DNA from 2 places in the Pseudomonas sp. LBUM1660 genome. Region 2 is predicted to be linked to the other one. Evidence: riboswitches for the same ligand, from Rfam matches in the RefSeq annotation. Region 2 holds a riboswitch; the other holds the start of a gene.
What was found. Region 2 has a riboswitch for cobalamin ahead of cobW (cobalamin biosynthesis protein CobW). Riboswitches for the same ligand answer to the same signal wherever they lie in the genome.
Positions count from the first base shown of each region.

Region 1 (5,766 bases), 960 kb from region 2:
GTAGCGTCCTGTTCGAAGAGGTTGTCATGACCGCTCGCACCCTCAATCTCGATGATGCCCTGTACCAATACCTACTCGACGTTTCCCTGAGGGAAACGCCGCTGCTCAAGCGCTTGCGTGACGAAACCCAGGCGCTGCCCATGGCGCGCTGGCAGGTGGCGCCGGAGCAGGGGCAGTTCCTCGCGTTACTGGTCAAACTCATTGGCGCCAAGCGCTTGCTGGAAGTCGGTACGTTTACTGGTTACAGCGCTTTGTGCATGGCCGCTGCGTTGCCGGAGGGCGGTTCGCTGATCTGCTGTGATATCCCCGGCGACTACAACGCTATCGCACGCGGTTATTGGCAGGAGGCGGGGCTGGCCGAGCGAATTGACCTGCGTCTGGCACCTGCGCTGGAAACACTCGCCCTGTTGGATCAGCCGGAGGCGTTCGACCTGATCTTCATTGATGCCGACAAGTCCAACTATCCCCACTATCTGGAGCATGCCCTGCGTCTGCAGCGCGTCGGCGGACTGGCGGTGTTCGATAACACGCTGTGGAGTGGGCGGGTGCTTGAGGAGAACGCCGAGAGCGCAGACACCCGAGCCATCCAGGCGCTCAATCGTGCCTTGAAGGATGACTCGCGTGTGGATCTGTCGTTGTTGCCGTTGGGCGATGGGCTCACGCTCTGTCGTAAACGCTAAACGCGGATTCTTGTAGGAGCGAAGCTTGTCCGCGAAGGCGTTGGCAGATCCAGCATTAGTGTTGCCTGACCTGCAGCCTTCGCGGGCAAGCCTCGCTCCTACAGGGCTGCTATTTAGCGGTCGAAACGCGCCACACCTTGTTCCCCACATCATCGGCCACCAGCAAGCCGCCCTGCTGATCAATCACCACGCCCACAGGCCGGCCCATGGCTTTCTCATCCTCGTTGAGGAAGCCTGTCAGCACATCCACCGGCTGCCCGGTCGGTTTGCCTCCGGCGAACGGAACAAAAATCACTTTATAACCACTGTGCGGCTTGCGGTTCCATGAGCCGTGCTGGCCGATGAAGGCGCCTTCCTTGAATTGCGCTGGAAGTGTGTTGCCCTCGGCAAACGACAGGCCCAGCGATGCGGTATGTGGGCCGACCGCATAATCCGGCGCAATGGCCTTGGCCACCAAGTCAGGGTTCTGCGGCTCGACGCGAATATCGACGTGCTGGCCATAGTAGCTGAAGGGCCAGCCGTAGAACCCGCCGTCCTTCACTGAAGTGATGTAGTCCGGCACCAGATCGCTACCGATTTCGTCCCGCTCATTGACCGCCGTCCACAGGGCGCCGGTCTGAGGTTCCCAGGCCATGCCGTTTGGATTACGAATCCCCGAAGCGAAGATCCGGTGATTGCCGGTGGCGCGATCCACTTCCCAGATCGCCGCGCGACCTTCCTCCTGATCAAGGCCGTTTTCTCCGACATTGCTGTTGGAGCCGACTGTGACGTACAGCTTGCTGCCGTCCTTGCTGGCGATGACGTTTTTGGTCCAGTGGTGATTCAGCGTGCCACCCGGCAGGTCGACCACCTTGATCGGCTGCGACTTGATCGCGGTGTCGCCATTTTCATAGTGAAAGCGCAGCAAGCGGTCGGTGTCGGCGACGTACAGGTCATTGCCGACCAGGGTCATGCCGAAGGGCGAATTGAGGTTTTCCAGGAACACCGTGCGGGTTTCGGCGATGCCGTCGTGGTCCTTGTCCCGCAGCAGCGTGATGCGATTCGGGCTGGGAACGGCGGCGCCGGCACGGCCCATGACTTTCTTCATGACCCAGCCTTTAACGCCTTTGCCGTCATCGGGTTTCGGTGGCGCGTTGGTTTCGGCTACCAGCACATCGCCGTTGGGCAGCACGTAGAGCCAGCGCGGGTGATCGAGCCCTTCGGCAAATGCCGCCACTTGAGTGCCCGCCGCAGCGGTGGGTTTCGCGCCATCCGGCCAGCCGATCGCCGGGGCGATGTTCACCGTCGGGATCAGGGTCTTGTTCGGTTCGGGCAGTTTGGGTGACGGGCCGGTGCCGTCGGAGACTTGCAGGCTGGAGGTTTCACCACAAGCGGCGAGCCCTCCGGCGAGCGCGATGACGAGAACGAGCTGGGGCTTGTGCATGCTGGACTTCCCTATGAGTGCATTGTCTTAATCATAGAGAAGCTTAAGCACGCGATGGTTCAACCAGTCAGCCGCGGGCTTCCTTGAGCAGCACGGCGATGCCGGGGTGATAGTTGCCCGCTTCGTTGCGCAACTTGCGGTAGGCGTATGGGAAATACCAGGCCACGGCGCAGCTGTGTTCCTTTTGCAGGTCGTCGACCATGTCCTGGAGTTCTTCCGGTGTCGCGCTCTGCTGTGCCTTTTGAGGCGCAACGAACAGGCAGCCGAGTCTCAGGTCGCTGGCGTAGCTGATGCGCTTGGCGTTGCTGGTGATGTCCTGCAGCGCTTGAGTCAGGTTCAGGCTATTGACCCGCGGCCAGCGTTGAGTAGTCTGAAGGTAGGCGCGTTGTTCGGGGGTGGCGATATACAGATCGGCGCGGCCGTTGCGTTCCCCTTCTTCATTCTGTTTGCGCGTCGGTGTTTGTTGCAGTGTGACCATTTCCGCCATCCAGGCTGCTGCAGAGAGCAGGCCGAGGTTGGCTTTTTCGTCGTACCAATAAGGTGTGTCGTTATCGCCGCGCACAGCGTTAAAGCGGTCGATACAGTCAAACCAGCGTTCCAGCACCGGTCGCAGGAATTCCAGCTTCGGATTGCTGATGATCATGCCTTGCATGTTGCTCACCCTTGTAATTGTGTTGTTGGGTTTTATGGCGCTTTGATATCACTGCTGACGGTGTGGTGCAAGATTGACGTCACGTAATTGATGGGCAGCAGTATATCGAGCGCTCGCGCTTTGTCTTCAATTGACGCTCCACCCCCAACCCTCTAACCTTCGCGGCTTGTTTCAGGTGCTCTGTGGCGGTGGCCGACAGAGTGAAACAGGGAAGCCGGTGAGTGACTATCACCAAGCGACGAAACGTCACGATCCCGGCGCTGCCCCCGCAACGGTAAATGAGTAAAGACTGCGTCTTGAGCCACTGTGTCGACTGTCGACATGGGAAGGCGCGCAGTCCGGCGCGAGCCGCTCATGAGCCCGGAGACCGGCCTGATTCATTCAACGGCATCACGGTGGGCGATGCCAGGCTTCTTGCCGTCTATTCTTGTGCCTGCCCGCCGTTATCCAGCCTCAACGGAGAGCTCCCCATGACTGATTCCCCTGATCGTGACGAACGCCACTTGGCGCGCATGCAGCGCAAAAAAGCCGTGATCGACGAACGCATCGCCAACTCGCCGAATGAGTGCGGCCTGCTGCTGGTGCTGACCGGCAACGGCAAAGGCAAGAGCAGCTCGGCCTTCGGCATGCTCGCCCGGTCCATGGGCCACGGCATGCAGTGCGGCGTGGTGCAGTTCATCAAGGGCCGTAACAGCACCGGCGAAGAGCTGTTCTTCCGCCGCTTCCCGGAGCAGGTGCGTTTTCATGTGATGGGCGAGGGCTTCACCTGGGAAACCCAGGACCGCCAGCGTGACATCGCCGCCGCTGAAGCCGCGTGGGCTGTGTCGCGTGAGTTGTTGCGTGACCCGTCGATTGGTCTGGTGGTGCTGGATGAGTTGAATATTGCCCTCAAGCACGGTTACCTCGACCTCGATCAGGTGCTCACCGACTTGCAGGCGCGTCCACCGATGCAACACGTGGTGGTCACCGGTCGCGGCGCCAAGCCAGAGATGATCGAACTGGCCGACACGGTCACCGAAATGGGCGTGATCAAGCACGCGTTCCAGGCCGGGATCAAAGCGCAAAAAGGCGTCGAGTTGTGAGCTGCACTTTATGAGTAGCCATCGTCAATGCCCGGCGGTATTGATTGCCGCGCCGGCCTCCGGTCAGGGCAAGACCACTGTCACCGCCGCGCTGGCCCGTTTGCACCGCAATCAGGGGCGCAAGGTGCGCGTGTTCAAATGCGGCCCGGACTTTCTCGATCCGATGATTCTCGAGCGCGCCAGCGGTGCGCCGGTGTATCAACTGGACATGTGGATGGTCGGCGAGCAGGAAAGCCGTCGGCTGTTGTGGGAGGCGGCCGGGGACGCCGACCTGATCCTCATTGAAGGCGTCATGGGGCTGTTCGACGGCACGCCGTCCAGCGCCGACCTGGCGCGGCATTTCGGTGTGCCGGTGCTCGGGGTGATTGACGGCACGGCGATGGCGCAGACCTTCGGTGCGCTGGCGCTGGGGCTGGCGAAGTATCAGCCGGACTTGCCGTTTGCCGGTGTATTGGCCAACCGCGTGGGCACGCTGCGTCATGCGCAATTGCTCGAAGGCAGCCTGACTGAAGGCTTGCGCTGGTACGGCGCCTTGTCGCGGGAAACCGGGATCGAATTGCCGAGTCGGCATCTCGGTCTGGTTCAGGCCAGCGAGTTGAACGATCTCGACGTGCGCCTTGATGCGGCGGCCGAATCGCTGGCCAGCAGTTGCGATGTGGCGCTGCCGCCCGCGGTGGAATTCGCCGGGCCCGATGTGATCGCCGCCGAGCCTTTGCTTAAAGGCATCCGAATTGCCGTGGCCCGTGATGAAGCGTTCGCCTTCACCTACGGCGCGAGCCTCGATTTGCTGCGGGCCATGGGCGCCGAGTTGCTGTTCTTCTCGCCGATCCGCGATGCTGATTTGCCAGAGGCGGACAGCCTTTATCTGCCGGGCGGTTATCCGGAACTGCACCATGTGGCGCTGTCACAGAACACCTCGATGCTCGACGCGATCCGCGCCCATCATGCCGCTGGCAAACCGTTGCTGGCCGAGTGTGGCGGGATGTTGTACCTGCTCGATTCGCTGACCGATGTCGAAGGTACTCGCGCTGAATTGGTTGGCTTGCTCAAAGGTGATGCGGTGATGCAAAAGCGTCTGGCCGCGTTGGCTTTGCAAGCGGTTGAGTTGCCGGAAGGTGCGTTGCGTGGCCACACCTATCACCATTCGTTGACCAGCACCGAACTTGAGCCGATTGCCCGTGGACTCAGTCCGAACGGCGGACGGGGGGCGGAGGCGGTTTATCGTGCGGGGCGGATGACGGCCTCTTATGTGCATTTTTATTTTCCGTCCAATCCTTCGGCGGTTGCCGCTCTTTTTGCGCCGGACTTTGATGCAGTCTTCGCGAGCAGGCCATGACCGACAACGCATTCTCCGAAGCCGAACGCGAAGCGGTCTACCGGGCCATCGCCGAACGTCGCGACATGCGCCACTTCAGCGGCGGCACTGTCGAGCCTGAGTTGCTACGACGCCTGCTCGAAGCCGCCCACCAAGCGCCGAGCGTCGGCCTGATGCAGCCCTGGCGCTTCATCCGCATCAGCGACCAGGCCCTGCGCAGCAAGATCCAGCAGCTGGTGGAAGAAGAACGCATCCGCACCGCCGAAGCACTCGGCGAGCGCACCGACGAATTCATGAAGCTCAAGGTCGAAGGCATCAACGACTGCGCCGAGGTGCTGGTCGCCGCGCTGATGGACGATCGCGAGCGCCACATCTTCGGTCGTCGCACCTTGCCGGAAATGGACATGGCCTCGTTGTCCTGCGCGATCCAGAACCTCTGGCTGGCCTCCCGCGCTGAAGGTCTGGGCATGGGCTGGGTGTCGCTGTTCGAGCCGCAAGCGCTGGCGGACCTGCTGGGTTTGCCACCCGGGGCCAAGCCGTTGGCGGTTCTTTGCCTCGGCCCGGTCAAGGAATTCTATCCGGCGCCGATGCTGGTACTCGAAGGGTGGGCGCAG
Region 1 covers NZ_CP166795.1:1,994,721-2,000,486, forward strand. Annotated here, with positions in the region: gene ACA068_RS09375 (C40 family peptidase) at 1-4, shown strand, start outside; gene ACA068_RS09380 (O-methyltransferase) at 27-680, shown strand; gene ACA068_RS09385 (PQQ-dependent sugar dehydrogenase) at 790-2,103, opposite strand; gene ACA068_RS09390 (hypothetical protein) at 2,171-2,755, opposite strand; cobalamin riboswitch at 2,912-3,145, shown strand; gene cobO (cob(I)yrinic acid a,c-diamide adenosyltransferase) at 3,226-3,837, shown strand; gene ACA068_RS09400 (cobyrinic acid a,c-diamide synthase CobB) at 3,848-5,173, shown strand; gene bluB (5,6-dimethylbenzimidazole synthase) at 5,170-5,766, shown strand, end outside.
Region 1: another riboswitch for cobalamin. It lies ahead of cobO (cob(I)yrinic acid a,c-diamide adenosyltransferase); the one in region 2 lies ahead of cobW (cobalamin biosynthesis protein CobW).

Region 2 (5,766 bases):
TACTGGCCAGGGCGTTGATCTGGTGAAGTCCGATTTTATGAGCCTGTAACGCCTGATCGAGTAACGCCCGCAGCGTACTGGCAGGGCAGCCGCGCTGGCAGCCCAGGCCGACGACTAAAGTCGGCGCTGTGCGAGTAACAATCATGCGTGGTATTGGCCATCGCTTTTGCGGCAAAACAACCAGGCGCTGATCAGGCCCAGGGCCAGCCAGAACGCGACGTTGGTCAGCTGCGATGCGATTTTGAACTGCGCTTCCAGCGCTTCCGGAGCGAGCATTGAGTGCACTTCCGGTTGCGGCGCGCCGATCACGTGCGGAACGGCGAGAATCGCCACGCCGAGGATCTTCATCAGCCAGTGACGACTGAACACGATCAGCGCGATGCCGACCGCCGTGGACGCGGCCGTGCCGATCCACCAGAGTTGCCGTTGGGCCAGATCAGCCGCGGCAGTGCCCGGCAGTTCAGGCGGCAGGCCGAGGGTCGGCGCCAGCACGAAGGTCGCGTAACCGGCCAGGCCCCAAAGCAAGCCTTGGGAGGTTTTGGTCGGTGCACGCAAGGTGTAGAGACCGGCGAGCATCAGGGCGAAACCGACGGCGACCACCAGGTTGCCGCCCGTGGTCGACAGCACACGCTGCCAGCCGTCTTCCGGCTCCCAGGCTTCGGCGTCGTGAGTGTGAGCGGCGACACCGGCGGCGTGTTCGTGAACTTCAACAGCGGCCGGCTCGGATTTTTCGTAGGTTTCGGCCTGCAGAATCAGCGGAGAGACCCAGAAACTTTGCAGCAGGGTCAGCAACAGGGCGGCCAGCAGCCCGCTGAAACCTGCGGTTTGCGCAATACGCTTGATCATGTCGGCAGGTCTCAATGGCACGGGAAGGCTGAACTGTGACGGGTATCGTGCGCGGCATTGTGCACCGCTTCGATGTGCGAGAAACCGGCGAAATACACGAGGCACGCACCGAGGATCGACGCGCATACGGCGGTGGTCAGGCGTTGGCTCAGGGTCGTGGTGGTGCTGGCGGTGCTGTGGCCGGTGCTGCTGATGATCGACATGGCGCTTCCCTCTGGTCTGTCAGTGGGTGAATAGAGCGCATGGAAGACCCCTGCGAGTCGGGCGCGCAGAGGTTCAAACAGCGCCCGCCCACCGCGGGTTTGTTATTCGGTGACGTAAAGGTCACTTTGTGTTGCGGGCCGGTCTCCGGGCTCACGAGGGGCCAAGGCTTGCGCCTGAACCTGCAAGCATCACCTTCCCATGCCGAACTGCTGGCACAGTGGATCTGACGCTTCGCTCGCTTACCGTTGCGGGGGCAGCACCGGACTGACATGGCTTTGAGTAAAGCACATGATTCACCGGTTTCCCGTTTCACCCTGTGAAGGGCACCCGTAACAAGGCGTGTAGGAGAGCATGGGCGGGGGTTTGGCGTCAATTGGCATGGGTTCTCATTTCGATGCCGAGGTGAATTCTTCGCGGGCAAGCCTCGCTCCTACAAAAGCACCGCCATCCTGTAGGAGCGAGGCTTGCCCGCGAAGGGGCCGGTGAGGGCACCACAAGACATTGACCCGCCCCCACACCATGCGTAGCCTTGCGCTTTCGAGGTTCTTCGGCATTTGCCGAAGCTAAGAAGGGAACGCGGTCGATGCCGCGGCTGCCCCCGCAACTGTGAACGGTGATGTTCGCTGCCACGCCACTGCAAACCCTGTTCAGCGGGTTCGCGGGAAGGCGCAGTGAATGCCAGGCCCTCAAGCCCGGCACACCGTCAGCCAGGAGACCTGCCTCGACACAGATTCTCACTACAACCGGGCGGGGTGATCCGGTGGCGAACTCTTCCGCGCGCGCATCCGTCGCAGCGATTGTCGTCCCGTATGCCCGCCACCTTGCCAAAGGGCATCCGATGAAAACACTGGCCAAACTCCCCGTCACCATCGTTACCGGCTTCCTCGGCTCGGGTAAAACCACCTTGCTGCGGCACATGCTCGACAACGCGCAGGGCCGCCGCATCGCGGTGATCGTCAACGAGTTCGGCGAGCTGGGCATTGACGGCGAAATCCTCAAACAATGCTCCATCGGTTGCACCGAAGAAGAAGCCAACGGTCGCGTCTACGAACTGGCCAACGGTTGCCTGTGCTGCACCGTCCAGGAAGAATTCTTCCCGGTGATGCGCGAACTCGTCGCCCGTCGCGGCGACCTCGACCACATCCTGATCGAAACCTCGGGCCTGGCCCTGCCAAAGCCGCTGGTTCAAGCCTTCCAGTGGCCGGAAATCCGCAGCGCCTGCACCGTTGACGCGGTCATCACCGTGGTCGACAGCCCAGCCGTTGCCGCCGGCACTTTCGCGGCTTTCCCGGATCAGGTCGACGCCCAGCGCAAACTCGACCCGAACCTGGACCACGAATCGCCGCTGCACGAGCTGTTCGCCGACCAACTGGCCAGCGCCGACCTGGTGATCCTCAACAAGGCCGACCTGATCAGCCCGGAAGACCTGGCCCGTGTGCGCCTGGAAGTCGCCGAAGAACTGCCGCCAGCCGTCAAAGTCATCGAAGCCAGCAGCGGCCGCGTGCCACTGGATGTGTTGATCGGCCTCGGCGCCGGTTCCGAAGAACACATCGACAGCCGGCACAGCCATCACGATCACCACCATGAAGGCGAAGACGATCACGATCACGACGCCTTCGATTCCATCTCCATCGAACTGCCCCAAGCCGACGAAAGCCTGCTGCTGGACGCGCTGACCCAACTGGTGGTCCAGCACGGCATTCTGCGGGTCAAAGGTTTCGCGGCGATTCCGAACAAACCGATGCGCCTGCTGATTCAGGGCGTGGGCACGCGTTTCGACAAGCATTTCGACCGTCAGTGGGGCGCCGGTGAAGCGCGCACCACGCGCCTGGTGCTGATCGGCCAGGAACTGGACGCCGCTTTGCTTGAAGCGCAATTGCGCGCCGCGCTCAGCGTTTAAGCCATGCACCTGCTCAGGACCCAGCCCGGCGGTTTCGTGTCGGATGACAACATTGCCGACCTTGGACAAACCCCTGCCGAGCTGGTGATCCTGTGCAGCGGCGATTCCAGCCTGGCGCTGCTTGCCGAAGCGGCGCAGCAACTGCCGGACGATTACCCGAGCGTGCGCCTGGCCAATCCGATGCAGGTGCAGAATCACGCATCGGTCGACCTGTATGTCGACGAAGTGCTGCGCCATGCCAAGGTGATTCTGATTTCGCTGCACGGCGGCATCGCCTATTGGCGTTACGGGGTCGAACGTCTGGTGGAGCTGTCCCAGCGCGGTGTGCAACTGATTCTGGTACCGGGGGATGACCGGCCGGACCCGGAACTCAGTGACCTGAGCACCGTGACCGCCGACGACCGCGACCGGCTCTGGCAGTTTTTGCGGCAGGGCGGCATGGCCAATGCCCTGGATTTTTTCCGCTGCCTGGCCAATCGCTGGCTGGATCGCGATTACGCCTGGGCCGAGCCGCAAACCTTGCCGCGCACGGCGATTTACCACCCGCAAAAGAGCCCCGCTGACCTTAACGATTGGCAAGCCGATTGGCAGGCCGGTCAACCGGTGGCGGCGGTGCTGTTTTATCGCTCGCATTTACAGGCGGCGAACACCGCGTTCATCGATGTTTTCTGCCAGCGTTTGCAGGCGGCGGGTTTAAATCCGTTGCCGATTGCGCTGGCCAGTCTGAAAGAGCCCGGCTGCCTGACGGTGGTCGAGGACCTGCTGGACGAAGTCGAGGCGGGGGTGATCCTCAACACCACCGGTTTCGCTCAATCCAGCCCCGAAGCGCCGCATCTGCGGCCGTTTCGACGCAACATTCCGGTGATCCAGGCGATCTGCGCCCAGGACAACGAGCCGGGCTGGCTTGCCAGTGAACAGGGCCTCGGCCCGCGTGATCTGGCGATGCACATCGCGCTGCCGGAACTGGACGGACGGATCATCAGCCGGCCGATCAGCTTCAAGGACCTGGCGTGGCGCAGCGAGCGCAGTCAGTCGGACGTGGTGTGCTATCGAGCACAACCGGAGCGCATGGATTTCGTCGCCGAGCTGGCGCGGCGCTGGATCGACCTGGCGCGAGTGCCGAATAGCGAAAAACGCATCGCGCTGATCCTCGCCAACTACCCGACCCGCGATGGGCGCATTGGCAATGGCGTGGGCCTCGATACCCCGGCCGCCGCGCTGAACATCCTGCGGGCGCTGCACACTGAAGGATATCCGTTGCCCGACGAGTTGCCGGACAGCGGCACTGCGTTGATTCAACAATTGCTCGGCGGTGTCAGCAACGACCTCGACACCATTGATCAGCGTCCCTGCGCGCAAAGTTTGGCAATGGACGACTATCGGCTGATGTTCAACCGATTGCCCGAAGCCAATCAGCAAGCGGTGCTGGAGCGCTGGGGCACGCCCGAAAGCGATCCGATGTGCCGTGACGGACGCATGATGATCGCCGGGTTGCGCTTTGGCCTGACCTTCGTCGGCATTCAGCCGGCGCGGGGGTATCAGGTCGATCCGAGCGCGGTGTATCACGACCCGGACCTGGTGCCAACTCACGGCTACCTGGCGTTCTACTTCTGGCTGCGCAACACCTATGGCGCCCACGGCGTCATCCACGTCGGCAAGCACGGCAACCTCGAATGGCTGCCGGGCAAGGGCGTCGGGCTGTCAGAAAATTGCTGGCCGGACGCGCTGCTCGGGCCGCTGCCGAACATCTATCCGTTTATCGTCAACGACCCGGGCGAGGGCGCCCAGGCCAAGCGTCGCACGCAAGCGGTGATCATCGACCACCTGATGCCGCCGCTGACCCGCGCCGAAACCTACGGTCCGCTGCGCAACCTCGAGTTGCTGGCCGACGAGTATTACGAAGCACAGTTGCTCGATCCGCGCCGTGCCCGTGAATTGCAGCGCGACATCCTGCAACTGGTGCGCGAGACGCACATCGACCGTGAACTGCAACTGGACGACAAGCTCAACAGCGACGCCGATGCGGCGATCTGGTTGCCACGGCTGGACACGTACTTGTGCGACCTGAAAGAGTCGCAGATCCGCGATGGCCTGCACATCTTCGGCGAGTCGCCGACCGGCCGCTTGCGCATCGACACGTTGTTGGCCTTGTTGCGCATTCCCCGTGGCGACGGTCGCGGGGCGCAATCCAGCCTGCTGCGGGCGTTGGCCAAGGCGTTCGAACTGGGGTTTGATCCGCTGGATTGTGCGCTGGCCGAGCCGTGGATCGGGCCGCGTCCTGTGGAACTGCAATCGCTTAACGATGAGGCCTGGCGCACGGCGGGCGATACCCGCGAGCGTCTGGAACTGTTCGCCGCTCAACTCATCGCGCAAACTCTGAATACCGACGCCGAACCCCGTGGGAACGAGGCTCTGTGGCGAGGGAGCTTGCTCCCGTTGGTTCGCGAAGCGGACCCAGAAAATGGGACTGCTGCGCAGTCCAGCGGGATGATGCGGCATTCCGACAAGCTCCCTCGCCACAAATGCCTGCTCCCACAGGAGGCACGTTGGTCTGAAGTGAGCGCCATCCTCGACAGCCTGTGCGAAGTCGTCGCCCCGCGTCTGGACGCCTGCGGTCCGGCAGAAATGCGCGGTCTGCTCGATGCCTTGAGCGGCCGCTTCGTCCCGGCCGGCCCCAGCGGCGCGCCGAGTCGCGGTCGTCTGGACGTGCTGCCGACCGGGCGAAATTTTTACTCGGTGGACGTGCGCAACCTGCCGACCACCACGGCGTGGCGCATCGGTTTCCAGTCGGCCAATCTGATTCTCGAACGGCATCT
Region 2 covers NZ_CP166795.1:2,954,432-2,960,197, forward strand. Annotated here, with positions in the region: gene ACA068_RS14000 (cobalamin biosynthesis protein) at 1-145, opposite strand, end outside; gene ACA068_RS14005 (CbtA family protein) at 142-846, opposite strand; gene ACA068_RS14010 (CbtB domain-containing protein) at 858-1,049, opposite strand; cobalamin riboswitch at 1,169-1,396, opposite strand; cobalamin riboswitch at 1,574-1,788, shown strand; gene cobW (cobalamin biosynthesis protein CobW) at 1,889-2,950, shown strand; gene cobN (cobaltochelatase subunit CobN) at 2,954-5,766, shown strand, end outside.